Linked DNA regions of Variovorax paradoxus. The protein of the gene in region 1 interacts with the protein of each later gene in a pairwise test. Links are inferred from orthologs where the notes say so. Each region holds a gene or a part of one and is shown on either strand. Other genes may lie near its edges. The genes, in order: priA and ssb.

Region 1 (15,492 bases):
GGTGGTGGACGACAACACCGATGCGGCCGAAACCATGGCGCTGCTGCTGGAGGCGCTGGGCTACAAGTCCAGCGTCGCGCACGGCGGCCTCGCGGCCATCGAAGCCGTGAAGGCGCAAGACCCCGATGTCGTGCTGCTGGACATCGGCCTGCCGGACCTGAACGGCCATGAAGTCGCCCGGCGGCTTCGGGCCGAGATGATCAACCCGCCGCCCTTGATCGCCGTGACCGGCTACGGACAGGCCAGCGACCGGGAAACCAGCCTGGAGGCGGGCTTCCGGGCCCACCTGACGAAGCCCGTGGACGTCGACAGGCTCTCGGCGTTGCTCGAGCGCCTGCTCGAGTCGCCCCGTTCCAAGACGGCGTAGGCCGACGCTCAGGCCGGGTGCGGCGGTTCGACCGGCAGCGCCCGCTTGTGGGCGCTCTTGCGGTGCGTTGCGAGGATGATCTCGCGCGCCGCGGCGGCCACGGGCTTGCCTTCGAGAAAGTCGTCGATCTGCTCGTAGCTGACACCGAACGCATCTTCGTCGGGCTTTTGCGGCACGAGCGATTCGAGGTCGGCCGTGGGCACCTTGAACACCAGCGCATCGGGCGCGCCGAGCTGCTGCGCGAGCGCACGCACACGCCGCTTGCTGAGGCCGGTGAGCGGTGTCACGTCGGCCGCGCCGTCGCCGAACTTGGTGAAGAAACCCATCAACGCCTCGGCCGCATGGTCGGTGCCGATGACGATGCCGTCGTGCGCGCCGGCCACCGCGAACTGCGCGATCATGCGCTGGCGCGCCTTGATGTTGCCGAGCACGAAGTCTTCATGGGCTGCGTCGCGGAAGACAAGATCGCCGGTCTTCAGCGCGGCGAGCATCCCATCGGCCGCGGGCCGGATGTCGACGGTGAGGGTGCGGTCCGGCCGGATGACGGCCAGCGAACGCTGGGCCTCGGCTTCGTCCTTCTGCACGCCGTAGGGCAGGCGCATTGCAATGAACGTGGCATCTCGGCCCTCGGCGCGCAGCCGCTCCACCGCGCGCTGCGCAAGGCAGCCGGCGACCAGCGAATCGACGCCGCCGCTGATGCCCAGCACCAGCGCCTTCAATCCCGTGCCGCGCAGGTAGCCGGCCAGAAAGCCGATCCGCCGCTCGATCTCCTGTGCGGCATCGAACACCGGTGCGACATGCAGCGCGGCAATGATCTCGCGCTGCAAGGCGTCGACGGGGGCAAGTTCACCAGCATTCATGACACGAACCTTTCTGTGCATTCATCGGAGCGAATTAAAAGTCCACCAGGCTCAGGCCGATGCTCAGCACCGTGCGCTTCCGGTTGTAGTCCACCAGCGTGTCGCCATAGCCGTGGAACAGCTGCGTATGGAAGCGCAGGTTGCTGGTGGTCGGATCGCCGATGGCCTTGAGCCACTCGAGCCGGACCGAGCCGCGGCCGCTGTCGCGCAGGTTGTTGCGCACCGTGAGAGCAAGGGTGTTGTCGCGGTTGAAGTTCCAGCGGCCCGTGACTTCGGCGCGGCCGATGTAGTTCGAGATGTCGGGGTTGTCGTCCTTCGCCGTGCTTTCCGACAGCCGCTGCCAGATGCGTCCGGTGATGCTGAAGCGGTCGTCCAGCTCGGCCCCGCCCATCAGGTAGACGCGGTTCCAGCTGCGCGACAGCGGCAGGCTCTGGCCGTTCGACTGGTGCACCAGGCCCACGCCCGCATAGCGCCAGCGCCAGTCGCCGGGCAGCTTGAAGTCGAGCGGGTAGACATACATCAGCTCGGGTTCGTGGTCGGTGGTGCGGAAGGGCCGCGAGATCGAACCGTTGAACAGCTGCCAGGTCGACTGCTGCGAATACGCAAACCAGAGCGAGTCTTTCTTGATCGGATCGTTCTGGGTGAGCAGGCCCTGCGCGATCTTGGTCCGCACCGACAGGCCGATGCGCATTTCGTTGGCCTGGTAGGCCACCGGGGAGGCGGTGTGGCCTTCGGAGGGCGAGGTGGGCGTATCGGGCTTGCTGGTGGCGGCCGAGGCCGACACGTTCAACGGACGGTAGCCGCGGAAGGTGAAGGTGCCGCAGTCGGTGCCGTTCTCGAGCTCCCAGAAGCGCGACAGCGCCGAATACTGCCGGTCGCGGCAGCCTTCGCTGGTGGCGACCGACACCACGCGGGTGGCCGGCATGGAGCCGTCCACCGGCGGCGCGGGCTGCGTGCTTGCCAGCACCGGCGGCGCCACGGGCACCGACACCGAAGGCAGCGTCTGCTGCTGCGCCCAGCGGTCGAAGCAGGCCAGCCGGGCTTCGTTGCTGTTGCCGAGCGCGGCGCATTGCTGCCAGGTCAGCTGCGCGTCGGCCAGCGGACTGCGCGGTTTGTCAACGGCCTGCGCGTTGGCCGATGACGGCGCGAAGAGGCCGGGTGCCAGCAGCAGGCCCGCGGCAAAGGAGGTGCGTAGATGGATTGCGTTCATGGGTGTGCGGTCCGTTCCGTCTTTTTCAGAGTGAAGGGATGTGTGCTGTCGTCGGCGGCGTTGCGCCAGGTGCCCCTGAACTCGCGGCCGCAGGAGTCCGGCTGCAGCGTGCCCGACCACACGCCGCTGATGCTGCGCCCGTCGAGCGATTCGTCGATCGCGAGCACGCCCTCGTCGTCCACGTCGCCCGCGAGCTGGGCCACCGATGCGCCCGCCGATGGAGCGGCCGGTGCGCGCGTGATGGTGCCGCGCACGCCCGCGTACTCGGGGTGCTTGTCGAGCACGACCGAAGCCGCATCCGGGAGGCCGTCGAAGCGTGCCTTCCAGGGGCCATACAGCGCCTCGATGGGCAGATCCCGTGCGGTGGCGGGGCACCCGGGCTGGGCTGTGCCCTGGGCCGCGGGGCCCGCGCATGCGCTGCACAGCGCTGCCAGCGAAAGAAGAGCGGCCGCCGCTTTCATGGTGCGGAAGCGGCCGCCGCTGCAGCTGCGGCACTGTCCTGCGCCTTGCGCGCGAATTCGGCGCGCAGCGCCTTGAGCTTTTCGCGCGGGTCTTCGCGGGTCGTGGTCTTGTCCAGGCCCATCTCGGCGATGAAGCGGCTCGGCACGCACGGCACCATCTCGCGGCCCTGCTTGCGCTTCTTGGTCCAGCTCACCGCCAGGCTGCGCTGCGCGCGCGTGATGCCCACGTACATGAGGCGGCGTTCTTCCTGCAGCCGCTGCAGCGTCTCGTCGCTCACCTTCAACTGGCGGCCGTTGTCGTCTTCGAGCTTGAACGGCAGGAGGCCCTCGGTCACACCGATCAGCATCACGTGCGGCCACTCGAGGCCCTTGGAGGCATGCAGCGTCGAGAGCGTGACCACGTTCTGGTCCTGCTCGCGCTCGCTGATGGTCGACAGCAGCGAGATGGTCTGCGCCACTTCGAGCAGGCTCTTGCGTTCGGTCTCGACGTTGTTGTCGGCGCCCGAGGCATCGTCGATGGTGCCGCCGGCGCGCTGCGACATCCAGTCGACGAACTCCAGCACGTTGGTCCAGCGCGCGGCCGCGGCCTGCTCGCTGTCTTCGCCGTCGTAGAGATGCTTCTCGTAGTCGATCTCCTTCAGCCAGTCGAGCATGAAGGTGCGCGAATCCTCAGCGCCCATGGTGCGGCGCGCGCGGTATTCCAGGTCGTTGATGTAGCGGCCGAACTCGTGAATGCCTTCGAGCGTGCGCTTGGGCATCACGCTCGGCAGCGACGGGCTGAAGAGCGCCTCGAACAGGCTCAGCTTGTACTGGCTGGCGAAGGTGCCGAGGCTGGCCAGCGTGGTGTGGCCGATGCCGCGCTTGGGTGTCGTGATGGCGCGCAGGAAGGCCGGGTCGTCGTCGTTGTTGACCCACAGGCGGAACCAGCCGCACAGGTCCTTGATTTCGGCGCGGTCGAAAAAGCTCTGGCCGCCCGACACCTTGTAGGGAATCTGCGCCTTGCGCAGCGCCTGCTCGAACACGCGCGCCTGGTGGTTGGCACGGTAAAGAATGGCGAAGTCGCGAAATTCCTTGTACTGCTTGCCCTGACTGGTCACGTCGCCCGCGCGCAGGCTGGCGATGCGCGCCACCGCGCGCTCGGCCTCGTGCGCCTCGGAGTCGGCATCGACGATGCGCACCGGCTCGCCTTCGCCCAGCTCCGAGAAGAGCGTCTTCGGGAACAGCTTGGGGTTGGGGCCGATCACGTTGTTGGCCGCCCGAAGAATCGCGCTGGTGGAGCGGTAGTTCTGCTCGAGCTTGATCACCTTCAGGGTCGGATAGTCGACCGGCAGCTTGCGCAGGTTGTCGAGCGTGGCGCCCCGCCAGCCGTAGATCGACTGGTCGTCGTCGCCCACCGCGGTGAAGCGGCCGCGCTCGCCGGCCAGCGCCTTCAGCACTTCATATTGCGTGGCGTTGGTGTCCTGGTATTCGTCCACCAGGATGTGGCCCAGCGTGGATTGCCACTTGGTGCGCACCTCGTCGAAGTCGCGCAGCAGCTTGAGCGGCATGCCGATGAGGTCGTCGAAATCGACGCTCTGGTACGCCGTGAGCCGCTCTTCGTAGCGCGCCATGATGCGCGCGGTGATGCGCTCGTTGTCGTCCACCGCGGCGGCCTCGGCCTGTGCGGCGTTCAGGCCCATGTTCTTCCACTTGCTGATGGTCCACTGCCAGATGCGCGCGGTGGCCGTGTCGGTGGTGCCGCCCGCGTCCTTCAAAATCTTGGTGACGTCGTCGCTGTCGAGAATGCTGAAGGCGGGCTTCAGGCCCAGCACGGCGCCGTCTTCCCGCATCATGCGCACGCCCAGCGCGTGGAAGGTGCAGATCACCACATTCCGCGCATCGCGCCCGATCAACCCCTTGGCGCGTTCGCGCATTTCGCTCGCGGCCTTGTTCGTGAAGGTGATGGCCGCAATGCGCTTGGGCTCCAGCCCGGCCTGGATGAGCCGGCCGATCTTGTGCGTGATGACGCGCGTCTTGCCCGAGCCCGCACCCGCGAGCACGAGGCAGGGGCCGTGCAGGTAATTGACCGCTTCTTGTTGCGCGAGATTGAGACCGGAAGACATGGGGAGTGGGAACAGAAAGCCGCAGAGGAACGGCAGGCGCAAAGCGGGCAATGATACGGGGCGCAGCTTTCTGGAACCGCTCCAGAGTTCACGATGCGGGACGCAACGACAATCGGGCCGTGCTGCCTGTATTTCTCGTAACCTTTCCTTTCTTCGCGCTGATCGCCGCCGGCTATGGCGCCGCGCGTGCCCGCATCCTGCCGCTCGACGCAATTCCGGGCCTCAACACCTTCGTGCTGTATTTCGCACTGCCTTGCATGTTGTTGCGATTCGGTGCCGGAACCCCGATCGGGCAATTGCTCGACGGCAGCGTGGCACTGGTCTGGGGCGTGAGCGCGCTGGCCGTGGTGGCGGGCGTGGTCGTCTTTACCCGCAACCCGCGCATCGGCTGGAACGACGGCGCATTCGGTGCGCTCGTGGCGGCCTTTCCGAACACCGGGTTCATGGGCGTGCCGCTCCTGGTGGCGCTGCTGGGCGCGCAGGCGGCGGGGCCGATGATCATCACCATCGCCTTCGACCTGGTCGTGACCTCGTCGCTGTGCATTGCGCTGTCGCGGCTCGACGGGGCCGGCGGCGGTGCCGGACACCGCGGCGCACGGCAGGCGGCGCGCCAGGCGCTGCGCGGTGTGCTGGTCAATCCGATGCCGTGGTCGATCCTGCTGGGCGTGCTGCTGTCGGCTGCGCGGTGGCGCTTGCCGGGGCCCGTGGAGCGCACCGTGGCCATGCTGGCCGATGCGGCTTCACCGGTGGCGCTTTTCACCATCGGCGCGGTGTTGGCGCGTTCGGCCTTGCTCGCGCGCGGGCACGGCGCCAGCGCCGCGGTGGCCGCGGCCATGGGAACGAAGTCGGCGCTTCCGCGCAAGGCGCCGCTGGCCGACGTGCTGCCGGTGGTCGGCGTCAAGCTGCTCGTGCATCCGCTCTTGGTCTGGGCGCTGGGGCAGGGCGCCATCGCGCTCGGGCTGCCGCTCTCTTCTTCGGCGCTGGTGGTCATCGTGCTGGTGGCGGCGCTGCCGAGCGCCAGCAACGTGTCGATGCTGGCCGAGCGCTTTGGCGCCGACAACGGCCGCATTGCACGCATCATCCTGTGGACGACGGTGGCGACCTTCTTCAGTTTTCCGCTGGCCGTGGGCGTGCTGCGCTGAACCGGCCCACCGCGTGGCGCCGCTGCTTCAGGGTGTCAGGGCGTCAGTACACCGAGCTTGAACGGATCGGCATCCGACAGGCGTTCGCATTTCGAGAAGTCGCGGCCCTGCGTGCCGTCGCAGTAGAACGCGTTGTAGATGCGGCCGAACAGCGTAGGGCTGGCCGTGAAGAGCACGCCGTGATCGGGCTGCCAGTTGTCCTTGACCGCCCCGGCGCCGAGTTCGGTGGTGCCGGCGGGAGGCGCGCTGGTGGCGGAGGCGGGCGAGAATTCGGCCAGCGTCTTGTGAACTTCGCCGCCGCGCCATCGCATTGCCAGTTCAGAGGCGGTGGGCTTGGCGGCCACTGGCAGCAGCACGCCATTCACTTGAAAGCCATCACCGAAACGATGTGTCTTGCCGGCGAGAAAGGCGTAGGCGCAGGCGGCCAGGCACTGGCCGCGAATTTCGGTTTCCACGCCGCTCGAGCGGATGGCGTCGGCAAAGGCGCCGGCGGCCTCGGCGGTACCGCCGAACGAGTCCTCGAACACCACGGTGCGCACCGTGCCTTTGTCCAGATGCTCGGTAAAGGTCTTGATGGCCGTGCCGTCGAGCATGCCCGACACCACCAGCCGGCTGCCCTGCAGTTCGAGTTCAGCCGCCGAGCACGCGAAACATGCGAAAAAAAGAGCCCAACCGAGAGATGAAGGCAGTTTCACGGCAACCCCTGGCGACCAGCGTTCTTGCTTGACGCGCGACGCCGGAACGGGCCCGCGCTGTGACAGCTTGAATAGCTGACGGGCATGCAGTCAACCGCTTTTTCAGATTATTTCTGATTCCCGTGTAGGCCATAAGCCATAGCTATCGCTATCACTCCAGATGAGTGCTTGTGTTTTCAAAACACTGCTAAAGTGTTTGCAAATCAAAGTATGTATGGGGGCACTATGGCAATACTTGTTCGTATTCTGCTGTGGCTGGCCTGGGTCGCCAGCGTGGGCTGGTTGTGGCACGCCGACACCCTCGGCACCGCCACGTCGCTCGCGTTGGGCGCCTTGAGCCTGGTGGTGTTCGCATGGCCTGGAAGCATCGCTCGGCGGCGCAGCAGCGAGCTGCGCTACGTCGACATGGGCAAGGAGCCCGCGGGCCTGCACCACTGACAAAGGCCGGCCTCGGTACGAGGCCGCCTCAAATGCTGTGCGGATCGACGTCGACCAGCCAGCGGATCACGCCCTTGCCTTCGGGCGTGCGCCGCAACGCGTGCAGCAACGGTTGCCAAGCGGCCAGCAGGCGTTGCAGCGCAGCGCGCGAAGGGCTCTCGATCAGCATCTGCGCCCGCTCCACGTTGGCCACGCGCTGAATGGCCAGCGGCACCGCGGGATAGCGCACGACGCGGTCGGCGCCTTCGAGTTCGTCCGCCGCGGCGCTCGCCGCATTCAGGAACGCCTGCGCGGCCTCCTGCGTGCGCGCATCGGCCCGCAGCAGCGCCTGGAACGCGAACGGCGGCATGCCGGCGGCCGCGCGTTCCTCGAGTTGCTGCCGCGCGAAGGCCGCGTAATCGTGCTTTCGGAGGGCGGCAAAGAGCGGGTGCGGCGCATGGTGCGTCTGGATCCACATTTCGGCCGTGGCACCTTGCGCCGCCAGGTAGGCGGCGTCGCGGCCCGCGCGGCCGGCCGACTGCATCAGCAGGCTGAACAGCCGCTCGGGCGCGCGAAAGTCGCTGGAGAACAGTGCGCCGTCGGGGTTCACAGCGGCCACCAGCGTGATGCGCCGGAAGTCGTGCCCCTTGGCGATCATCTGCGTGCCGACCAGCACATCGACCTCGCCCGAGTGCACAGCCGCGAGCTGCGATTCGAGCGCGCCCTGCTTCTTGGTGCTGTCGGCGTCGATGCGCGCAATGCGCACGGCGCTGCCGTCGGGGCGCTTCACCGCGGTGAACAGTTCGGCCAGGTGCTCCTCGAGACGCTCGGTGCCGCGGCCGACCGGCGCGATGTCGGGGTTGCCGCAGGCGGGGCAGGCGCGCGGCACGCGCTCGGTGAAGCCGCAGTGGTGGCAGCGCAGCGTGCGGTCGATCTTGTGGAACACCCGGTAGGCGCTGCAGTGCGGGCATTCGCTCTTCCATCCGCAATCGGCGCAGGCCAGCACCGGCGCGTAGCCGCGGCGGTTCAGGAACACCATGCTTTGCTCTCCGCGCGCGATGCGCTGGCCGATGGCGTCGAGCAGCGCGCCCGAGAGCACGGTCTTGGGCGGCTGCAGGTTCATGTCGACCAGCCGCACCGCGGGCAGCTCGCCCGCGCCGATGCGCGAGGGCATGGCGAGCCGCACGTAGCGCCCGCCCGGGTCTTCGCCCTCGGCGGGACGGCTCTGGTGCCAGCTTTCGAGCGAGGGTGTGGCCGAGCCCAGGATCACTTTCGCGCCCTCGCGCTGGCCGCGCCATACGGCGAGGTCGCGCGCCGAATACCGCGCGCCTTCCTGCTGCTTGTAGCTGGGGTCGTGCTCCTCGTCGACCACGACGAGCTTCAGCCCCGGCATCGACGCGAACACCGCCATGCGCGTGCCCAGCACGATGCGCGCCGCGCCGCTGTGCGCCGCGAGCCAGCTTGCGAGCCGCTGCGGGTTGGTCATGCCGCTGTGCAGCGACACCACCGCGTCGTCGCCGAAACGCGCCTTGAAGCGCGCTTCGAGCTGCGGCGTCAGGTTGATCTCGGGCACCATCACCAGCGCCTGGGCGGCGGCATCGCCCGCGAGCAAATCGGCCACGCAGCGCAGGTAGACCTCGGTCTTGCCGCTGCCGGTGCTGCCGACCAGCAGGAAGGTGCCCGTTTCAGCTTCGATGCGGGCCAGCGCGGCTGTCTGCTCCGGGCTCAGCGCGATCAGGTTGGCGGCTTCGGCCGTTTCGGCCACCGGCCCGATCGTCGTCTTGCGCTTGAGCCGGCGGGCCAGCTGGGTCGTCGTGAGGTCGCGCAATTGCGGCGGCAAGGCGGCCAGCGCGATTTCGCCGATCGAACGCTGGTAGTAGCGCGCGGCAAAGGCGACCAGGTCGCGCCAGGCTTCGCCCAGCGGTGCCAGCGCGTCGAGCGCCGCGCCCACGGGCTTGAGCGCCATGTCGGGCGCGGCGCCGTCCAGCGAGCTGGGCTCGTTCCAGACCACGCCCAGCACCTCGCGCCGGCCCAGCGGCACCCGCACCAGCGTGCCGGGCGCGAGCGGTGCCGAGCCGGCATAGCTCAGCAGGTCGCCGAGCGCGGCATGCGCCGGTGTCTGCACGGCGATGTCGAGCCGCCAGGCCATCGTGGCGGGCGCGCTCGCCGGCGCGGCGGGGCTGCCCGGCGAAGTGGCTGCCGTTTCCGGGGTCGGGCTGGCGGTGGAGATGGGCGTCCTCGTTGGCAAGGTTTGTTAATGCGACTTTGAGCAAAACCACTTAAGTCGTTGATTTTTCAGTGCTTTGGGCGCCATCCAGAGTTTCTGTGGATAACTTTGTTGACAACCGGGCTCGACACGCTGCGGAGCCTTGAAAATCAAGCGTCTGACTGGATTGCCCTCAAAAAAAGCAAAGTTCAAATCCTATATAAATCAACGACTTACGGGCGCTACTGGTTTAGGAGCAAAGAACGAGCTGCTTCAGATAATCTTGCGCAGTGCAGCACGTGTTTTGTGCATAAGTCGGGCCTCCTACACCTTTTTTGGGCTTGACAAACAGCTGCAACCTGCTTTTCGGAGGAAACCAGTTGCGTTGTCGCGTCGGCCTGCCGCGCAACAGTTTCAACCGCGCAAGGCGCGCGATTGTGCGTGCACCGCCTGCACCAGCGCCGCCACGTGGTCCGGCGGCGTGAACTGGCTGATGCCGTGGCCCAGGTTGAAAATATGGGTCGGGCCTTGCGCAGGGCCGGTGTGCGGCCTGCCGAAAGCCTGCAGCACTTTCGCCACCTCGGCCTCGATCTGGGCGGGCGGCGCGAACAGCACGTTAGGGTCGATGTTGCCTTGCAGGGCCTTGGCGTTGCTATCGGCGCCTTCGCCGACTAGGCGCCGCGCGGCCGAGAGGTTCACGGTCCAGTCGACGCCGAGCACTTCGCAGTCGAGCGCGCGCATGGCGTCGAGCCACAAGCCGCCGCCCTTGGTGAACACGATGCGCGGCACCGGCTGGCCGTCGGCGCCGGTGCGCTTCAGGCCGGCCAATACGCGGGCTGTGTAAGCGAGGCTGAATTCCTGGAACGCGCCGTCGGCCAGCACGCCGCCCCAGCTGTCGAAAATCATCACGGCCTGCGCGCCGGCGTCGATCTGTGCATTGAGGTAGGTGGCCACGGAATCGGCGTTGACCGCGAGCAGGCGGTGCATCAGGTCGGGGCGGCTGTAGAGCATGCTCTTCACGAGGCGGTAGTCGCTGGAACCTGCGCCTTCGACCATGTAGCAGGCCAGCGTCCAGGGGCTGCCCGAAAAGCCGATGAGGGGTACGCGTCCGTCGAGCGCCTTGCGGATCGACGCCACGGCGTCGAACACGTAGCGCAGCTTGGCCATGTCGGGCACTTCGAGCGCCGAAACGGCGGCTTCGTCGCGCACCGGGCGCGCGAAGCGGGGGCCTTCGCCGGCCTCGAACGAGAGGCCCAGGCCCATGGCGTCAGGCACCGTGAGGATGTCGGAAAAAAGAATGGCCGCATCGAGCGGATAGCGCGCGAGCGGCTGCAGCGTGACTTCGGTGGCGTAGTCGGTGTTGGTCGCCAGCCCCATGAAGCTGCCGGCCTTGGCGCGGGTGGCCACGTACTCGGGCAGGTAGCGTCCGGCCTGGCGCATGAGCCAGACGGGGGTGTGATCGGTGGCCTGGCGCCAGCAGGCCCGCAGGAAAGTGTCGTTTTGCAATGGGGCGAAAGGCATTGCCCGATTGTCGCAGGGGGACTGGGCTTTCTCTTCGAGTGCCGCTGTTCGGGGGCTCTTGTTTGAGGCGCTTTTGTTGGGGGCGCTGTTGTTCGGGGTGCTGTTGTTCAGGGCGCGTGCACAGGCCACCGGGTACTCCCCTCCGCGAATGTCCCCCGCCTTCGGCTCCGGCGGGCTCAACCCGTCGATGCAACGGCCTGCCAGAGTACCTCAGCAGGGTTGGCAAAGCCAAGTGTCTGTCTTGGTCGACCGTTCATTTCATTGGCGATGCGATCGAACTGGGCCTGCGTGAGGTGAGAGAAGTCCTTGCCCTTGGGCAGGTACTGGCGAAGCAGCCGATTGGTGTTCTCGTTGGAGCCACGCTGCCACGGACTCTGTGGGTCGCAGAAGTACACATCCACATCGGTTGCCATGGAGAACTTGCGGTGAGCGGCCATCTCGCTGCCCCGGTCCCAGGTCAGGGTCTTCATCAGCCCCGCAGGCAATCTCTTGACCTGACGGCTCAAGGCTGCAACCACGCTGTTGGTGTCCTTGCCGTCCACCTTGACCAGGATGAGGTAACGCGAATGGCGCTCCACCAGCGTTGCGACCTGGCAGTTGAGCGTTCCGAACAGCAAGTCGCCTTCCCAGTGGCCCGGCACCGCGCGGTCATTGGCCTGCGGCGGACGCTGGCTGATGGAGACCAGGTCCTTGATGCGATAGGGCCCAGGCGGGGGCGACTGCACACGGGGTCGCCGCATCCTGGTGTGCTCTCGAAGATAGGCCGTCAGCTCCTTCTTGAGGGCACCACGGGCCTGGACGAAAAGCGTTCTGTAAATCGTTTCGTGCGAGACGTTCATTCCGCCATCTTCGGGGAACTGGCGCTTGAGCCATCCCGAAATCTGCTCGGGCGACCAGCACAGTCTGAGCTTGCCAGCGACTTCCAGCGCAAGCGCGGGGTGGCGCTGCAGGTGACAGCACTGGGGCCTCTTGGCCCTGTGCCAGGCCGCTTCGTCGGCACTGATCGCGCGATATCGGGCATGTCCCCCATTGCGCTGGATCTCTCGCGAGACGGTACTGGGACTGCGGGACAGCCGCGCCGCGATCAAGCGTATCGACTCGCCCGTCGAGAGTCCACGCGAGATCTCCTCGCGCTCGCGCAGCGTCAAGGCGCCAGGCGCGCGATGGCACTCTCGAGGGGCAAAGCCGCCTGCCTTGCCGATCCACGTCTGTATCGAGGGCACCGGGCGTCTCAACGCCATGGCGATCTCGGCGATCCGCTCGCCTTGCTTCCATCGATCCCATATCTGCCGCTGCTGCGCAGCCGACGGATGAACTCGCTGACCTGTGCTCTTCGTCAATTAACACCTCGATTCGTCGTTGAAGTGTTGCATCGACGGATTGAGCCCGCCCCTCCTTTATTTCGCTGCGGGGAGCACCCGATGCCCTGTGCACCATGGACGCGGCGCTTGTGCTGGCCGATCAACAACTGCTGCGCATAACGCTCCCGTCGATGGGGTGCCTTGCGCAGCGAAATCAAGGGGGAGGCCGCTGGCCGGAGGACATTCGCGGAGCAAGGTACCCCGTCGGCGGGAGCGCCGCCCCGGACCTACAGGGCCGAGTGAGAACCAACCGAAATCAAACCACCGGCACCCGCACCGAATCCGCCGGATTCACCTGGCGCCGATACAGCACCAGCGTGGCGATCAGCCCGCAGGCAGCGGCCGCCGTCATCCACAGCCCCGGCGCGCCCTTGTCACCGGTCATTTCGATCAGCCCCGTGGCAATGGCCGGCGTGAAACCGCCGAACAGCGCCGTCGCCAGGCTGTAGGCCAGTGAAAAGCCTGCTGTGCGCACATTGACCGGCATCACCTCGGTGAGCGCCACCACCATCGCGCCGTTGTAGCTCGCGTAGAGGAACGACAACCACAGCTCGACCTCGAGCATGCGCGCGAAACTCGGCGCACCCACCAGCCACTTGAGCGACGGGTAGGCGGTGAGGATCGTCAGCGCCGTGAACAGGATCAGCAGCGGCTTGCGCCCCACGCGATCGGACAGCGCGCCCATGACCGGCAGCCAGATGAAGTTCGAAATCGCCACGCACAGCGTGACGACGAGCGCATCGGTCGTGCTCAGGTGCAGCACCGACTTGCCGAACGTGGGCGTGTAGACCGTGATCAGGTAGAACGACACGGTGGTCATCGACACCAGCATCATCCCGGCGACCACGAGGCCCCAGTTGGCGATCATCGACTGGAAGATCTCGCGCGCATCCGGGCGGTGCTTGCGCGCCATGAACTCCTCGGTCTCCTGCAGCGAGCGGCGGATGATGAAGAGCACCGGCACGATCAGGCAGCCCACGAAAAACGGAATGCGCCAGTAGAAGTCGCCGATCTCCTGCGAGGTGAAGGTCACGTTGAGCCAGTAGCCGAGCGCTGCCGCCACGATGATCGCCACCTGCTGGCTGGCCGACTGCCAGCTCACGTAGAAGCCCTTGCGTCCCGGCGTGGCCATTTCCGACAGGTAGACCGAGACGCCGCCGAGTTCCACGCCGGCCGAGAAGCCCTGCAGCAGCCGTCCGACCAGCACCAGCAGCGGCGCCACAAAGCCGATGGTGGCGTAGGCCGGCACGCAGGCGATGAGCAGCGTGCCGAGCGCCATCAGCGCAAGCGTGACGATCAGCCCCTTGCGGCGGCCCACTCGGTCGACATACGCGCCGAGAAAGATCGCGCCCAGCGGCCGCATCAGGAAGCCCGCGCCGAAGGTCATGAAGGTCAGCATCAGCGAGGCGAACTCGTCGCCGGCCGGAAAGAAGGCCTTCGAGATCTGCGTGGCGTAGAAGCCGAACAGGAAGAAGTCGAACATCTCCATGAAATTGCCGCCCGTCACGCGAAGCACGGTGGCGAATTTCGAGGAGGAGGAGGAAGCAGCAGAAGAAGCGGCAATGCCTGAAGAGGCGTGGGCGGCCGTGCCCGATTGCGCGGCGGAGTGCGCAGGATTCATCTCGTTGTCCCCTTGGGCGATGTAGTTCGTCCAAGGGTAGGCCGGGGTTCCCGACCGCCGCCTGACCGCCGTGGTCAGGTACCTGTCATTGGCGGCTTCTTCAGCTCTTGTATTTCACCGAGCAGCCGTAGGGCCGCGTCGATGCGGCCGAAATCGGCTTGCCGCCGAAGGCTTCGCCGAGCGCCTGGTTCACGTAGTTGGTCGCGGTCTTGATGTCGTCGGGCCGGGCCGACGCAATGCTGTCGATGCCGCCCGCGTACACCAGCATGCCCTTGGGATCGATGATGAAGATGTGCGGCGTGGTGCGCGCGCCGTAGGCCTGGCCGATGACGCCGTCTTCGTCCATCAGCACCGCGGTGGGCGCCGCCTTTTGCGTTTTCATCCACGTGTCGAGTGCGGCGGGCTGCAGGTAGTCGCTGGCCGCGCGCTCGGTGGAGTTGACCGACAGCCAGACCACGCCCTGGGCCGTGGCGGCCTTCTGCGTGGCGGGCATGTTGCCGCTGTTGTAGTGCTTGCGCACGAAGGGGCAGCCCGGGTTGGTCCACTCGAGCACCACGAACTTGCCCGCGAAGTCGGACAGCTTGTGCTTGGCGCCGCGGGTGTCCACCGCCACGAAGTCGGGCGCCTGCTGGCCCACCGCAGGCGCTGCGAAGGCGTTGTTGCCGATCAGGAAGGTAGCGCCGAGCGCCACGGCGGCCGCCACGACGGCGCGGCGCGAGGCGCGGCTGAGCGCGGCGCGGGCATGGCGCGCGGCACGAATGGAACGCGAGTCGGACGATGGCGAAAGTGACATGGCCAGCTTGAACTCCAAAAGAAAAACGAATAACGGCGACAGCTTAGAGCGCTTTGCTCAAGTGCATGTGACAACCCATGTCACGCCGGGGGTCAAAGCGCGGCCAGCGCGGCGCGCACCTCGTTCTTGCCCAGGATTTCGGTCAGGACGACCGGCGGCTTGCCGGGCGCCTGCAGCACATACAGCGGCACGCCGCTGCGCCCGAGCGAGGTCAGGGCGGCCGTGATGGCGGGGTCGCGGCGCGTCCAGTCGGCGCGCAGCATCGCGACCTTCTTGCCGTCGAAATCGGCCAGCACCTCGGCATCGGCGAGCGTGGCCTTCTTGTTGTACTGGCAGGTCACGCACCAGGCGGCCGTGAAATCGATGAACACCGGCTGTCCCGCGCCCATGAGCTCGGCCACGCGTTCGGCCGACCAGGGCTGCCAGCGCTGGCCGGCACTCGATGATGCGAGCCGGGCCGGCTCTACCGTCTGCAGCACATTGCGCCCGATGGCCGCGGTGAGCACCGCGGTAAAGGCGACCAGCACTGCGGCAATGACCAGCCGCGTGCGTCCGCGCAGCGTCAGCGCCCAGACGATGGCCGCCATGCACACCAGCAGCGCGAGCAGCGTGCCCACGCCGTCGATGCCGCTTTGCTGGCCCAGCACCCAGACCAGCCAGGCCACGGTGGCGAACATCGGGAACGCCAGCAGACGGCGCAACGTGCCCATCCACGGGCCGGGCCTGGGCAGCAGGC
Region 2 (15,506 bases), 410 kb from region 1 along the record:
CCAACTGGGCCTGGTCGAAGCGCTCGCTCTCGTCGGCCAGCAGGTCATCGGTGCCCATGCGCAACTCGGGGTTGAACACCTCCGGCCCGCCCACGGCACGGATCACGCGGTCGGTGCCCAGCACCGCCACGCGCGCACCGTCGGCCTCGAGCGTGCTGTAGCCGATGCGGTAGTCCCACGCCGCCACCGCCGCGCCGCGGCCGAAATCGCGAATGCCAATGTCCATCGAGGTGCGCGCGCCGGGCTTCAGTTCGCTCGCCTGCGCGTAGCCATGGCCGATGCCGATCACGTTTCCCGCATCGTCGTACAGCGTCACGAGGGCCTCGATGCCGGCCAGCGTGGCGCTGTTGTCTTTCGCGTTGGCGACGCGGCCGACCAGCCGGACCCCGGCCGTGCCTTGCTGCACCAGCCGCACGCGATCGAAGACCAGCCGCGGCCCCTGCGCCAAGCGGTACGGCGCCGAAAGACGCTGCACCTCCAGCTCATGGCGCGTTGCGGTTCTTGCGCTCGGCAGAGCGATCAGCACCGGCGCGCTCTCGCCCGGCTGGAGCACGCCAATGGGCAACGATTCACTGCGCTCTTCGAGCCGGGTATCGCCGTCGTAGAACACCGCCTTGATGTTGGCGCGCTCCAGCGGCTTGCCGGTTTCGTTGCGCGCCACCACCAGCAGCCTGGCCTGCGCCGAACCACCGCTGCCCACCAGCACCTGGCGCGGCTCGCCGAGCCTGAGCCCGTCGGACGGGATCGTGCGGTCGACCACCGTTGCCCTTGCGGGCTGCGCGCGGGGACGCTCATCGCGCGCCGAGATCAGGCTGGCCACCATCACCACCAGCCCCACGCCGAGCACCGCCGCCACCGCGATGCCCGCATGGCGCATGACCATTTTTTGCTTGAGCGCCTGCTCTTGCGCGAGGCGCTGCCCCGCCGCGTTCTTCACCTGCTCGAGCACACGATCGAGCCGGTCGGACACGTTGTCTTCGACCAGCGTCACCGAGCCGCAATGCTGGCAGGCGTACTGGTTCGGGCCGGTGCGTTTCAGCGCATTGCTGCCGCACTCGCCACACTTGAGCGTCTGGAGGTCGATGGTCATGAAGCGCTTTCCGTGTTCTTCTTGTTTTCTGCGGCGGCAAGCGCGTCGCGGCGCCGGTTTTCTTCGGACGACATGCGCGGTGCGTTCGCAGGGACAGGGGTGGAAAGAGCAGGTCGAATGGAGAGGGCGAGGCAGCTTATCAGACGGCTGCGCATGGCATGCTCGACGCCTTTCCCGCCTCTTCTTCATGACCCGGCTTCATCCGTCCGTCGCATTGATCGCCCATCTGTCCGGACAGACGCCGGGCTATGGCCATGCCTCGTCCGATGGCCGCTACCAGGCCGCGGAGGTCGGCGGCGCCACCGTCATCGTCGACCTCCGGGAACGCCGGCTGCACCGGGCGCCCGGCGTGTACCCGCGCGGCTTCAAGGGCGCCACGCTGGAGGTGGAAGGCGAGGAAACGGCCACGGCGTACCTGCCGGCCTGGACCGATCTGCAGCGGATTTCCCTTGAAGATGCGCCGGCGGATTTCTGGTCGCCATGGCCCGACCCGCGTGTGGTCGGCCTTGCCCCGCTGGCCGAGTTGCAGCCGGCCGAGTGGACGTCCGTAGCGCCGCAGGCCACGGAACGCGTGCGCCGTTCGGCCGGCGACTGGATCGCATGGCTGGTCGCGCTCGCGGTGCTGGCCTTCTTCGCGCTCTTCGGCTTCAACGCCATGACGTGGGCGCTGGCCGGCGGATGGCAATGGCTCTGGATGGTGGTCGGACTGCCGGTGTTTGCGGCCTTCTCTGTGCTGACGGTCTTTTTCGTCGTGACGACGCTGCGCGAGCGCCGCCAGGTGCGCGTGGCGCTGAACGGCATGTCGCTGGAGCGCGGCGAAGGCTTTCGGGTCGGCGAGCCGATCGAACTGCGCCTGCTCGCCACGGTGCCCGAAGCGCAAAAAGGCGAACGCACGGCGGCGCCGGAGCACATCGCGATGCGGCTCGTGCGGCGGTCGATCCGCAGCGAGCCCGACGGCGGCTGGACGGTGGTGGACGCATGCCGCAACGAGGCGGTCGCGTTCCGCGACGCCACGACGCGGATGGGCCGCGTGCTCTACGCGTGCGAGCTTTGCGCGCGGCCCGAGCCCGACGACGCGAACCCGGACGCACCGCCGGCACATTGGTTCGTCGAACTGCACGACACGGCCGTCGCGGACGGCGCGCCCTTCTTCATCGCCGGCCTGCGGCTGCTGGCCCCTCGCTGACGGCGAGACCAAGAAAAAGCCGGCCCATGCTTTCGCATGGCCGGCTTTTTTTAGAGCGGACGCTCGCTGAGGGTCGCTTACAGCGGCAGCGCGTCGCCACGAGCCGCGGCGCGGGCTGCGGCACGCACCGTGGCGCGGTCTACCGTGCTGGCGACGACGGGAGCCACACGGGCCGAAGCGCCTTCGGCGTACGGATCGGCGCTGCGGGCGGCGGCCACGGCGTCGGCACGGACCGCATCGCGGCTGGTCGACGAAACGATCACGCGGGCCGGACCTGCGTTGGCGCCGGTGGCGTACGGATTGGCGCTGTGCGCGGCAACCACGGCTTGGCCGGCGACATCGGCGCGGCTTGCGGCCGAGGTCAGTTGATGCACGCCTTCATAGGTTTCAGCGTGGGCGGCGCCGGCAACGGCCATCAGGGCAACAGCAACGGCGGAGAGGATCTTCGAGGCGGTCATTTGGATTTCCTTCAATTCAGTTCAGTTTTGACTTTGGATGATTTCGAACCGGTCTTGGGTGGGTCACCGTCCCTTTCGGGGGCGGCCACCTCGCTCGGGGCCCTGTTCACCCAGATCGGCTTGGGGGCCGGTCTGTGAGATGAATTGTGCGCCGTCATCTAAGTAAAAACCCTGATCAAAAGGAACCACGGCGTTCACGGAATTGAAACAATCGACCGGCCAGGGTCGGCAAACCCTGCCGGCCTGCCAGACACCGCTCCGCAGTCAGCGCGCTGCAAAGAGCCCGTTGATCTCGCCGGCCGGGAGCATCTCGCCGGCCATCGTGCGAAAGCCTCCGTGGCCGGATTCAAGAGCTTCCGCGGCGATGCGGCCGAGCAGCCCGAGTGCCGCCTGCAAAGGACCGCAGCCCAGGCTGATGCGCCGCGCGCCGGCGCCTGCAAGAACGTCGACCGACGGTGCCTTGGAATGGCCGGCATACACGTTCACAGGCAGGGGCACCGCGGCGGCAAGGCCCGCGATCTCGTCGAGGCTCGCCATGCCCGGCACGAAGATGCCGTCGGCACCCGCGAAGGCGTAGAGCCGCGCCCGCCGCAGCGTGTCTTCATAGCGTGCCGCGGGGTCGTCGTTGGCGACGAAGCAGGTGTCGGTGCGCGCATTGATGAACAGGCGCGCGTCGATCTTGCGCAGCGCAGCGATGCGCTCGCAGAGAATTTCCGGCGGCGCGAGCCGGCGCGTGCCCGGCAGCGTGCCGTCTTCGATGTTGATACCCGCCACGCCCATGCCGACCAGCGAGCGCACGACCTCGCACACGGCCTGCGTGCTGTCGCCGAACCCGCGTTCGATGTCGACCGTGACCGGCAGGCTCGCCACGCGGCAGATGCGCGCGCAGCCCGCGAGCAGCTCGTCCACTGGCATGCGCTCGCCGTCCGCGTGCCCCATCGACCAGGCCATGCCCGCGCTGGTCGTGCCGATGGCCTTCGCGCCCGCGCGTTCGACGATGCGCGCGCTGGCCGCGTCCCAGGCGTTCACCAGCACCAGCGGTGCCGGGCCGGCGTGCAGCCGGTGAAAAAGTTCTGCTTGCTGCTGTTGTCGTGTGTGGATGGATGGCATGGTGGCGTGGCCTCGCGGCGTGGTGGAACGGGCAAGCATGGAGATGCCCGGCCTCCAGGACTTGGAAAAAACTGCTGTCCGCGCGCTCCGGCTAAAGTAGTCGCCCCAAACGGTTGTCGGCCCTTCGGCCCAGCGTTCAAACGCGGCCCGAGGCGAGACACCGCACACCCAACACAGGAACATCAGCCATGGGCGCACAGTGGAAAGCAAAACACAAGGATCTGGCCGCCAATGCCAAGGGCCGTCTGTTCGGAAAACTGGCCAAGGAAATCATGATTGCCGCGCGCAGCGGCGCCGATCCGGCCTCGAATGCGCGCCTGCGGCTGGTCGTGGAACAGGCCCGCAAGGTCTCGATGCCCAAGGACACCCTGGACCGCGCCATCAAGAAGGGCGCCGGGCTCTCGGGCGAGGCGGTGCATTTCGAGCATGTGATCTATGAAGGCTTTGCGCCGCACCAGGTGCCCGTGATGGTCGAATGCCTCACGGACAACGTGAACCGCACCGCGCCTGAAATGCGCGTGCTGTTCCGCAAGGGGCAGCTGGGCACCTCGGGCTCGGTGTCCTGGGATTTCGACCACGTGGGCATGATCGAAGCCGAACCTTCGGGCGCGGGTGCCGACGCCGAAGTGGCGGCCATCGAAGCCGGCGCGCAAGACTTCGAACCCGCGGGCGAAAGCGGCGTCACGACGTTTCTGACCGACCCCGCGGACCTCGACCTCGTGAGCCGCGCGCTGCCGGCCCAGGGCTTCACCGTGTTGTCGGCCAAGCTGGGCTACAAGCCCAAGAACCCGGTCGATCCGGCCAGCCTCAGCGCCGAACACCTGGAAGAAGTCGAAGTCTTTCTGGCCGCCATCGATGCGAATGACGATGTGCAGAACGTGTTCGTGGGCCTTGCGGGCTGAGCAGCCTTCAGATGGGACTGGGAAGCGAGCCTGTGACGCGCCTGGAGAAAACGGCTGCACGCAGTCTCGCCGGCCGATGCCTGTGCGGCGCCGTCCGCTACACGGTGGCCGATGAATTCGCCTATGCACTGAACTGCCATTGTTCCGACTGCAGGCGCGCCACTGGTTCGGCCTTCAAGCCTTTTGCCGGCATCGAGCGGCACCAGCTGGCCATTGCGGAAGGACAGGACAAGCTCCTGGTTTTCGGCGAGAAAGATGCCGGCGACATGCACTGCGGACAATGCGGTTCGCTTCTCTACTCGGTGGTGCGGGACGGCACGTTCGTGCACGTGACCCTGGGCACGCTGATCGACAATCCGTCCATCCGCCCGAACGCGCACATCTTTGTCGGCTCCAAGGCACCGTGGTTCACGATCACGGACGACCTGCCCCAATACAACGAGCACGTCGACGCCGGCTGAGCCTCCGCCCGTTTCTACGCCGCCGGTCCGCCGCGCTTCAGCGGCAGCCACAACGTAAACAGCGTGCCTTCCAGCCCCGAGCGCCACGAGACGGCGCCCCCGACCACCTGGGCACGGCGCTGCTGGTTCTGCATGCCTCGTCCGCCGGCCTCGCTCATCGCCTTCTCGACGTCGAAGCCCTGGCCGTTGTCCTCGATGGTCACCCGCACGCCCGAGGGCTCTGCCGCGGTGCCCACGCGGATCTCGGTGGCGCGGGTGTGGCGCAGGATGTTGGCGATGCTCTCCTGCACGATGCGCAGGATGTGCAGCGCGCTGGTCGGGTCGAGCCAGTCGAGCGCGGGAAGCTCCTGCACGTTCCATTGCAGGGCGACACCCGAACTCTCGAGCCGGGGTCCCAGCCGGTAGCGCAGCGTGGCGAGCAACAGCAACAGGTCGTCTTCGAGCGGCTCCATCGAGTCGATGGTCAGCTTCAGGTCGTCGAGGCAGCTCTTGAGCAGCTGCGAAACCTTGTCGTCGCTCATGCCGCCACCCTCCACCGAGCGAATGGCGCTGATCAGCGAGGAGCCGAGCCCGTCGTGCATGTCCTGCATCAGGCGCTGGCGCTCGTCGCTGATGGTTTGCAGCTTCTCGACCTCGCGCAGCCGCTGGTGGCTGCGGTCGAGCTCGGCTTCGCGGGCCCGCAGGCGTTGCGCCAGGCTGGCGTTGACTTGCTCCACCTCGGCAATGGCGTTGACGTAGCGCCGGTACATCAGCGCTCCGAACACGATGAACGTGACGGCGTTGGTGTACGCCCCCAGGTACCAGCCCTCGGGGCTGACGAAGTTGTTCTGCAGCAGCCAGTCGGACACGCCCAGCAGCACGCACACGCCGATGCCGGCGGCCACCAGCCGCCCTTCGCTGGAACGCCGCCAGGCACTCACGCCGCCCACCACCGCAACGGCGACCCCCATCAATGCCGCGCCGATGTAGATCAACGGCGTGACCTGCGGGGTGTTCCTCAGGATGGCCAGCCCCGGCAGCGTCAGAACGCCGATCAGCACGGTCCACCCAACCACCGCAAAGGTGAGCCATCCGAGCGGCCGGCCGTGCAGCTGGCGCAGCGCGAAATGCACCACCGCGACCAGCCAGAACAAGGAATTGACGGTGAGCCAGGCAAACCAGTCGTTGGCAATTGGAACGCCGACGTAGAAATGCAGGCTCCGCAGGAAGGACGTGGTCGCCAGGTTGAAAAAGAGCAGGTAACCCGTGTCGTGGCGGCGCTTGAACCACACGAACAAGGCGAACACGCCGACCGCCATGAAGGCCGCGCTGAGCATCGCCGGCAGCTCCTGCTGGAGCCACTGCCGCATGCGGTAGCGGCCCTCCAGCGCTCCCACGGGCCCGAGCCACAGCGATGAGACCGCCACCTGCGCGCTTCGCGAGTGCTCCAGCCGCAGCAGGATCTCGTTCAACGGTGCGCCGTCGGGCGTCTTGCCCAGCAAGACCCACAGCGGCGTGCGCGTGCTGTTCCAGAGCGGACCCTGCACCTGCGCGCGCTGCACCAGCCGGCCGTTGGCATACACCGCGATGGACCCGTCCGTCTTGATCCGCGCGCCGTACAACCCCAGCGGCGCCAGGGTGGCGGGCAGGTTGCGTGCGGAAAGCCGGAGCCATGTGGTGCGGGTGGCGCCCGCGTTCGATGCGCTGTCGGCCTGGCGCAGCAAGGCAATGGGGAGGGCCAGGGGCAGTTCGACCGGTTGCCAGGCGAGCGGCAAGGCCCTGCTGTCCACGGCGAGCGGCAGTTCCTGGATGGCCGGCGTGTCTTCCTCCTGCCAGTCGGCCTGCGTCATGTGCAGAGCCGCCGACTCGTGCTCGGCATCGGTCGCGCTGAAAAAGGCCACCATGACCAGCAGCAGCGCCAAGGAGACGACGAGCACCGCGTTCGCCCAGAAGGAGGCGAGGCGGTATCTGGAGAAGTGATTCAACTCAGAACGAAGGGATGAATATCCGCAAAGAGCGTTCGGCCTCGAAGAGGGTGCAGTACACGGAGGTTCGTTGACGAACTGTCAACATTTTCAATGTGTTTGAGGCGGCTGTTCCCTTTTTCGGGCCCTGGCAAACCTCGTCAATACAGAAGGGGCGAGTTCGGAGATTCGCGCCGTGTAACCATTCGCCTGCTGCAAATTCGCTCGAACTGCAACAAATTGTGCATTTGTGTGAACTAATCTACTATTCACCAAGCGGGATCGTTGGCACTATCCGGTCCGTTCCATCCTCGTTTTATTTACATCTGTCGCCATTTTCCATGAAAAATCCTTCTTTCCTCCTCGCAGCAGTTCTTGCCGTCACGGCCACCAGCGCCGCATTCGCGGCCACGACCACCTCCACGTTCCAGGTCCTGATCACCGTGAACAAGGCCTGCTCGGTCGTCGCCGGCACGGCATCCAACATCGATTTCGGCTCGGTCAATTCCTCGGCCACGGCCCTGTCTGCTTCCAGCAACATCAACGTCACCTGCTCCAAGTCGACGCCCTACAACGTCGGCCTGCTGCCGTCGAACAACAGCACCACCGGCGCCGGCGTGATGAGCCCCGCCGTGGCTGGCCCGGACACTGTCGCCTACCAGCTCCGCTCGGTGAGTGCGACCGGTCCCGTCTGGGGCAGCACCGCCACGGCCACCGCCGTGGGCAACGGCGTGGCAGGCACCGGCACCGGCGTGGCGCAAACGATCCCCGTGTTTGCCACCGTCGCGAACGCCAACGTGACGCCTGGCGCCTACCTGGACACCGTGACGGTCCAGGTCAACTACTGATCGATTGCCCGTGCACCCACTGCTGCGTTACACCGCTGTCCTCGCGCTCGCCTTCGCGCACGTGGTCGCCTCGGCGAGCGGACTGCAGGTTTCTCCGGTCACGCTCACGCTCCAGGCCGCGCAGAACGCCGACGGTCTCTGGCTCAGCAACACCGGCGACGGCGTGGTGCACGCCCAGGTGCGTGTCTATCACTGGACACAGGAGAACGGCGCCGAAAAGCTGACGCCCTCGCGCGAACTTCTCGTAAGTCCGCCGGTGGTGCAGCTGGGCGCGTCCGAACGGCAGCTGATTCGGGTCATTCGCGCGGGGGTTCCCGCCGGCATGGTCGAAAACTCGTACCGGCTCATCATCGACGAGCTGCCGGTCGAGGTGAAGGAGGAAAAGAAGGGCCTGCAACTCGTGCTGCGCTATTCGGTGCCCATCTTCATCGCGGCCGCCGGCGCGCAGTCACCCGCGCCCCAGCTGACATGGTCGCTGCGCCGGGAGGACGGCCAAGCGGTGCTCGAAGTCGCGAACAGCGGCGGCATGCATGCCCAGCTCGCCGATCTGGATTTTGTCGATACCGTCGGCCGCCGCACCCCGGTGCATGCCGGCCTGATGGGCTACGTCTTGCCCGGCGCGCGCATGCGTTGGCCACTGAAGACATCCGCCGAGGCCTTCGCGCTTGGCGGCGTTCTGGAAACGAAGATCAATGGCAACGCGACGCAGGAAAACATCCCGCCGCTCCCACGCGCCCGCTGAGCGCCTCCTGCCACTGCTGCTTCTTTCCGGTCTGATGTCTTTCGCCGCTCAGGCTGAGAACGCTGCAGCCGTCTCGAGCGCTCCGGCCGTCGCATCCGCGGAAGGCAACATCGCCGGCCCCGGCGGCAGCGACCTCTATCTGGAACTGAGCCTCAACGGAAATCCGCAGGGGCTGGTTCACTTCGGCCTGCGCGGCCAGGAGCTGTGGGCCAGTGCCGCCACGCTGCGGCAGTTGGGCTTCGTGCTGCCGGCTGGCGTGGCCGATCCCGTGCCGCTCAAGAGCCTTCCCGGCGTGCAAATCAAGTACGACGCCGCGAGCCAAAGCGTTGCGATCCATGCCGCCGCCGATGTGCTGCGCCTGCCCACGACCGTGGTCGATACATCGACCCTCGTCGCGTCGAAGGCCACCGCTTCGCCCGGCTTGCTGCTCAATTACGACCTCTATGGCACGCAGGGCCGGAACAACACGTCGAGCCTCAACGCGCTGACCGAACTGCGTGCGTTCAGCGGAAGCGCGGTGTTCAGCAACACGCTGATGTCGCGCGCAACCCGCATCGACGGCGAAGGCTGGAGCCACGACTCGGTCCGGCTCGACACCACCTGGAGCAAGTCGTTCCCCGATGAAATGCTGACCCTTCGGGTGGGCGACACCACCACGGCCTCGCTGCCATGGTCGCGCTCCACCCGGATCGGCGGCATCCAGCTGTCGCGCAATTTCGCGCTGCAACCCTATCGCACCACCACGCCGCTGCCGGCGTTCCTGGGGTCGGCCACGCTGCCCTCGCAGGTGGAGCTCTATATCAACGGCATGCGCCAGTACACGGGCCAGGTGCCGGCGGGGCCGTTCCAGCTCAAGACGGTTCCAAGCATCAATGGCGCCGGCAATGCCCAGGTGGTTCTTACCGACGCCTTCGGCCGCGCCACGACGCTCGATTTTTCGCTCTACGACTCGCAGCGGCTGCTGCAGGATGGCCTGTCCGACTGGTCCGTCGATCTCGGCATGGTGCGCAAGAGCTACGGCCTGCGCTCCTTCGACTACGGCAGCGACGCGGCTGCCACCGGCACCTGGCGCTACGGCGTGAGCAACAGCTTCACGCTGGAAACGCACGGCGAGGCGACCAAGGGGCTGGTCAAAGGCGGCATCGGCGGTGCATGGCTGCTCGGACAAAACGGCGTGCTGGCGGGCGCCGTGGCGCACAGCAGCTACGGCGGCAAACAAGGCTCGCTGCTCAACCTGGGCTACAGCTGGCGCGACAACCGCTTCAACTTCCTGGTCGAAGGCACCCGCACACGCGGCGAGTACCGCGACATCGCATCGCTCTACGGCAGCCCGCCGCCGCGCGGCTCGGGCCGGGCGTCGGTCGGCTACACCACGGACGGCTTCGGCAGTTTCGGCCTCAGCTACCTTTACCTGCGCTATCCCGCGCAGGAGGCGACGCGCCTGGCGAGCGTCTACTGGTTCAGGGCGGTAGGCCGCAATGCCTCGGTGAATGTGAGCCTCAACCAGAATCTCGACAACCGACGGGAGCGCAGCCTCTTCGTCGGCTTCACCTGGGCGCTGGACGGCAACGTCACGGCCAGCGCCGGGCTCCAGCGCGAGGGCGACCGCACCGTCTACACGGCCGACGCGCAGAGCTCGACGCCGGGCGAAGGCGGCATCGGCTGGCGCGCCGGCCTGCGCCAGGGCGGAGGCCAGAATGGCGGGCAGGCCGAAATCGACTACCTGGGCCGCTACGGCCGCGCGATGGCCGGCATCAGCGTGCTCGGTGACAGCCGCTACGCCTACGCGGGTGCCACCGGTTCGATCGTGTTCATGGGCGGCCAGCCGTTTGCGGCGCGGCGCATCGACGATGCGTTCGCCGTGGTCTCCACCGACGGCATTGCCGGCGTGCCGGTGAGGCTGGAGAACCGGGACATCGGCACCACCGACGGCAACGGCATGCTGCTCGTGGCGCCGCTCAGCGCCTACCAGAACAACCAGCTTTCGATCGACCCCATGCAATTGCCCGCCGACGTGAGAATCCAGCGCGTGAAGACCGTCGCCACCCCGAGCGACCGCGCCGGCACGCTGGTGCGCTTCGGCATCACGCCGATCAGCGCAGCCGCGCTGCTCCTGGTGGACGAGGCGGGCAAGCCCCTGCCGCTGGGCAGCCGCGTGCGCGCCAACGGGACGGGTGGCGAGCCCGCCCTGGTCGGCTTCGACGGCGCGGTGTACCTCGAATCGCTCGAGCCCCGGAACACGCTCGACGTGCAAACACCCGGCGGCCGTTGCCGGGCCAGCTTCGACTATCGCAAGGAGGGTGCCGGCATTCCCCAGATCGGCCCCGTGCGCTGCACCAGGGAGGCCAAGACGCCATGAGCTTTCTGACCCGGACTCTGCAGGCGCTGCGCCTGCCCATGCTCTGCGCGCTGCTGTGGTGGCTGCCGGCGGGGAGCGCGCAAGCGGCGGTCAGCTGCACCGCTACGATGACGAACCTGGCTTTCGGCACCGTCGAACTGGTCGACGGAGCCGCTTCGTCGTCCGTCAACGCCACGCTGAACTACACGTGCACCAACGACGGCACCGCCGCCGTGCAAGCCAGGGTCTGCTTCAACATCGGCGACGGCAACCAAAGCCTCGGGAACTTCAATCCCCGCACGATGAAGGACAGCGCCGGAAACATCTTGAATTTCCAGCTCTACCAGTCGACGAGCGGCACGGTCTGGGGCTCGAACGGCAACGGGGCGGTGCCGAACCCGTTCATTGCCACGATGAGCATTGCTGCCCGGCCCTTCCTGGGCGGCGTGACAAGCGTGTCGGGAAGCACCACCATGCGCGGGCAACTATTGGCTCTCCAGAGCACGGTGCCTCCAGGCACGTACCAGGACGACTTCGCCGGAGATCACACCTCGATCACGCTCTCGTCGAGCACGAGCGCCATGCCGACGACCTGCAACACCATCCTGCCGGACAAGTTCGCGTTCGTGGTCAGCGCAACGGTCGCCAAGAGCTGCCTGGTCACAGCCGATCCGCTGAACTTCGGCACCATCAACGGCCTGCCGGGCCAGGCCGACAGGGACCAGACCAGCACGATCAACGTCACCTGCACCACGCCCACCCCGTACACGGTCGCGCTGACTCCTTCGAACGGCTCGACCACGGGCGCAGGAACGATGACGCCGACAGGCGGCGTGCCCGGCAACGCCGACACGGTGCCCTACCGGCTCTACCGCAATGCCGCGCGCACCACCGTCTGGGGCAGCGTCACGGGCACCAATACCGCCGCGGGAACCGGCAACGGCGCCGCCCAGGCGCTGACCTTGTATGGCCGCGTTCTGGGCACCAGCGCCAACGTGCGGCCGGACAGCTACCGCGACGTCGTGACGGTCAGCGTGACCTACTGAGCTGCGCCGGCAAGCAAGCCGGTGCGGAGAAACCTGCTAGCCATTGGCAGGTTATAGGTAAAGAATGGCACGGACGGCCTTCATTTTCCTGCGACTCTGCCGATAAACCAGGACAGGGCATCAATGCGATGCCCTCCACCCGGTGCGACGAGAGGAGGAGTTCCAATGTCCGGAAACATGTCCGCTGCAGGTGCAACCGCCCTGCGCCCGACGCGTATAGCGCCATCGCTGGCTGCCGCCGGCATGCTGCTGCTCTTGCTGCCGCTGCCGCTGCGGCTCAGTTCCGCGGAGCCGACGCACGGCATGAACAGCGCCAATGCCCGGTTCAACGTCTCGATGGTCGTTCTCCCGACGTTCAAGGTGCTCGAGGTCACGCCAGTCAAGGGCGGACACGAATACCGCGTCTGGACCAACCTGAAGTCGGTGCTCATCAAGGGCCGCGAGTACCGGTTCGACAAGATCGGCGAAACGACGCTCATGGTGGCCGGAACCGATGCCGACGGCCGCGACAGCCTCGCTTCCGCCTGGCAAGGCGTCGTCGGTGCGATGGCGGCAACCTCGGGCTCCGCTCCATCGCAAGCTGCCGCCCCGGCCGGCGACGGCAGCAACGCGATGCGGGTGACGGTGGTCTACTGACAGGAACAGCAAAACAAAAAGGCCCGCAGCCAATGAGCTGCAGGCCTTCTGCCGGCAAATTCCAAGGGATCGATTTTCAGAACGGAATATCGTCGTCCATGTCGTCGAAGCCCGACGACGACTTGGCCGGCGCCTGGCGCGGTGCGGCCGCCGGAGCGCGCGGTGCCGCTGCGGGTGCACGGGGGGCGTAGCCGCCACCACCACCGCCGCCGCCACCACCAGCATTACCGCCTTGCGAGTAACCGCCACCACCGCCACCTTGCGAATAACCGCCATCGTCCTCGGGACCGCCCGACGGGCCGCCCTGGCCTTGGCGGCTGCCCAGCATCTGCATCTGGTCGGCGCGGATTTCGGTGGTGTACTTTTCGATGCCGTCCTTGTCGGTCCACTTGCGCGTGCGCAGGCTGCCTTCGACATACACCTGCGAACCCTTGCGCAGGTACTGGCCGGCAATTTCGGCCAGGCGGCCGTTGAAAACGATGCGGTGCCACTCGGTGGCTTCACGCATTTCGCCGCTTTGCTTGTCTTTCCAGCGATCGGTGGTGGCCACGGTGACGTTCGCGACCTGGTCGCCGCTCGGGAAGGTACGCATTTCGGGATCGCGACCCAGGTTGCCGACGACGATGACTTTGTTGACCGATGCCATATGCACTGCCCCTGATAAGTAGATGAAGGAGGAGGAAAAGAACCCTCGATTGTGCCCGATGCGGCCGCCCAGGTGCCGCCGCCCCGGGGGCCCGAACGCATGGGCAGGGAGGGCTTCACGAAACCGCCTCAACCCGCCCCCTCGCCATGAAATGCCGCTCGGACTATCATGTCCGGTTGCCCTCGGACGATCGCCCCCTTGAATTCCAAAGCCACTGAAGACTTCGCCGCCGACGAGGAAAGCGCACGCGACGCGAAACGCGAACGCGACACCTACCTCGGCGCCGTGCTGGCGCAGCAGCGCATCAGCATCCGCGGTGCGCGCACGCACAACCTGAAGAACGTCGACCTCGACATTCCGCGCAACAAGCTGGTGGTGATCACCGGCCTGTCGGGCTCGGGCAAGTCGAGCCTGGCCTTCGACACGCTGTATGCCGAAGGGCAGCGGCGCTACGTCGAGAGCCTGTCGGCCTATGCGCGGCAGTTCCTGCAGCTCATGGACAAGCCCGACGTGGACGTGATCGAGGGCCTGTCGCCTGCGATCAGCATCGAGCAGAAGGCCACCAGCCACAACCCGCGCTCCACTGTGGGCACCGTGACCGAGATCCACGATTACCTGCGCCTGCTCTATGCACGCGCTGGCACGCCCTACTGCCCCGATCACCACCTGCCGCTGCAGGCGCAGACGGTGTCGCAGATGGTCGACGCCACCCTCGCCATCCCCAATGAGCCGCGCCTGATGATCCTCGCGCCCGTGGCGCGCGAGAAAAAAGGCGAGTTCCTCGAACTGTTCGCGGAGATGCAGGCCGCTGGCTACGTGCGCTTCCGCGTCGATGGGCAAACCTACGAATACAACGACCTGCCCAAGCTCAAGAAGACCGAAAAGCACGACATCGACGTGGTGATCGACCGGCTGCGCGCGCGCGCCGACATGCAGCAGCGCCTGGCCGAGAGCTTCGAGGCCGCGCTTCGCCTCGCCGAAGGCCGGGCCATTGCGCTGGAACTGGGCGCCGAGGGAGCTGCCGACAAGGAACACCTGTTCAACGCCAAGTTCGCCTGCCCGATCTGCCACTACTCGCTGTCGGAGCTCGAGCCGCGCCTGTTCTCGTTCAACTCGCCCGTGGGCGCCTGCCCGAGCTGCGACGGCCTCGGCCACCGTGAGGTGTTCGACCCGGCACGCGTGGTGGCCTTCCCCACACTCTCGCTCGCGAGCGGCGCCATCAAGGGCTGGGACCGCCGCAACAGCTACTACTTCAGCATGATCGAGAGCGTGGCGAAGCACTACAAGTTTGACGTCGACGCGCCCTTCGAATCTTTGCCCGCCTCGGTGCAGCAGGTGCTGCTGCACGGCTCGGCGGCCGAAGAAATCAAGTTCAACTACACCATGGAGTCGGGCAACTTCGCGGGCAAGAAGCTCACGAAGAAGCATCCCTTCGAGGGCATCATCCCGAACATGACGCGGCGCTACCGCGAGACCGATTCGGTGATGGTGCGCGAAGACCTCGCGCGTTTTCGCAACCTGCAGCCCTGCCCCGACTGCGGCGGCTCGCGCCTCAGGCCCGAAGCGCGCAACGTGTTCCTCGTGGACGAGGCCAATCGCCCGGCCGGCGGTGGCGAGCCGCCCCGCATGGCCATCTTCGAACTGAGCCACCTCACGCTGCGCGATTCCCTCGCCTGGTTCCAGAACCTGAAGCTGCGCGGCGCCAAGGCCGACATCGCCGACAAGGTGGTGCGCGAGATCGGCCTGCGGCTCAAGTTCCTGAACGACGTGGGCCTGAACTACCTGAGCCTGGACCGCAGCGCCGAGACGCTCTCGGGCGGCGAGGCGCAGCGCATTCGCCTGGCCTCGCAGATCGGCTCCGGCCTCACCGGCGTGATGTACGTGCTCGACGAACCCAGCATCGGCCTGCACCAGCGCGACAACGACCGGCTCATCGGCACGCTGAAGCACCTGCGCGACATCGGCAACAGCGTGATCGTGGTCGAGCACGACGAGGACATGATCCACGCCGCCGACCACGTGATCGACATGGGCCCCGGCGCGGGCGTGCACGGCGGCCGCGTGATGGCCCAGGGCACCTACGCCGAGGTGTCGGCCAAT

What was found.
Region 2: the proteins of priA (region 1) and ssb interact in binary tests that used the Escherichia coli proteins (3 or more experiments, as listed by UniProt). The link is inferred for Variovorax paradoxus from one-to-one orthologs.

What each region holds. Positions count from the first base shown.
Region 1 is NZ_JAUSXG010000001.1:4,522,771-4,538,262, reverse strand. Bases 6,854-9,823 are described here. They hold priA (replication restart helicase PriA), read right to left. Parts: upstream 9,404-9,823; coding sequence 7,304-9,403; downstream 6,854-7,303. Other genes in these bases: QFZ42_RS21710 (hypothetical protein), read left to right, coding at 7,063-7,275. Also shown: QFZ42_RS21745 (PAS domain-containing hybrid sensor histidine kinase/response regulator), read left to right, coding at 1-367; nadE (ammonia-dependent NAD(+) synthetase), read right to left, coding at 376-1,227; QFZ42_RS21735 (phospholipase A), read right to left, coding at 1,262-2,437; QFZ42_RS21730 (hypothetical protein), read right to left, coding at 2,434-2,898; QFZ42_RS21725 (ATP-dependent helicase), read right to left, coding at 2,895-5,000; QFZ42_RS21720 (AEC family transporter), read left to right, coding at 5,120-6,142; QFZ42_RS21715 (hypothetical protein), read right to left, coding at 6,178-6,837; hemE (uroporphyrinogen decarboxylase), read right to left, coding at 9,875-10,981; QFZ42_RS21695 (IS30 family transposase), read right to left, coding at 11,158-12,321; QFZ42_RS21690 (MFS transporter), read right to left, coding at 12,599-13,963; QFZ42_RS21685 (redoxin domain-containing protein), read right to left, coding at 14,064-14,756; QFZ42_RS21680 (protein-disulfide reductase DsbD family protein), read right to left, coding at 14,849-15,492.
Region 2 is NZ_JAUSXG010000001.1:4,928,301-4,943,806, forward strand. The notes cover bases 11,622-14,605. They hold ssb (single-stranded DNA-binding protein), read right to left. Parts: upstream 13,407-14,605; coding sequence 12,837-13,406; downstream 11,622-12,836. Other genes in these bases: QFZ42_RS23525 (Csu type fimbrial protein), read left to right, coding at 11,622-12,124; QFZ42_RS23530 (hypothetical protein), read left to right, coding at 12,290-12,760; uvrA (excinuclease ABC subunit UvrA), read left to right, coding at 13,575-14,605. Outside these bases: QFZ42_RS23475 (FxLYD domain-containing protein), read right to left, coding at 1-1,090; QFZ42_RS23480 (hypothetical protein), read left to right, coding at 1,278-2,276; QFZ42_RS23485 (helicase SNF2), read right to left, coding at 2,354-2,734; QFZ42_RS23490 (isocitrate lyase/PEP mutase family protein), read right to left, coding at 2,999-3,844; QFZ42_RS23495 (YebC/PmpR family DNA-binding transcriptional regulator), read left to right, coding at 4,033-4,746; QFZ42_RS23500 (GFA family protein), read left to right, coding at 4,758-5,207; QFZ42_RS23505 (sensor histidine kinase), read right to left, coding at 5,222-7,108; QFZ42_RS23510 (Csu type fimbrial protein), read left to right, coding at 7,492-7,998; QFZ42_RS23515 (fimbrial biogenesis chaperone), read left to right, coding at 8,009-8,740; QFZ42_RS23520 (fimbria/pilus outer membrane usher protein), read left to right, coding at 8,775-11,099; more of QFZ42_RS23525, read left to right, coding at 11,096-11,621; more of uvrA, read left to right, coding at 14,606-15,506. UniProt on the Escherichia coli protein: Plays an important role in DNA replication, recombination and repair. Binds to ssDNA and to an array of partner proteins to recruit them to their sites of action during DNA metabolism. Acts as a sliding platform that migrates on DNA via reptation.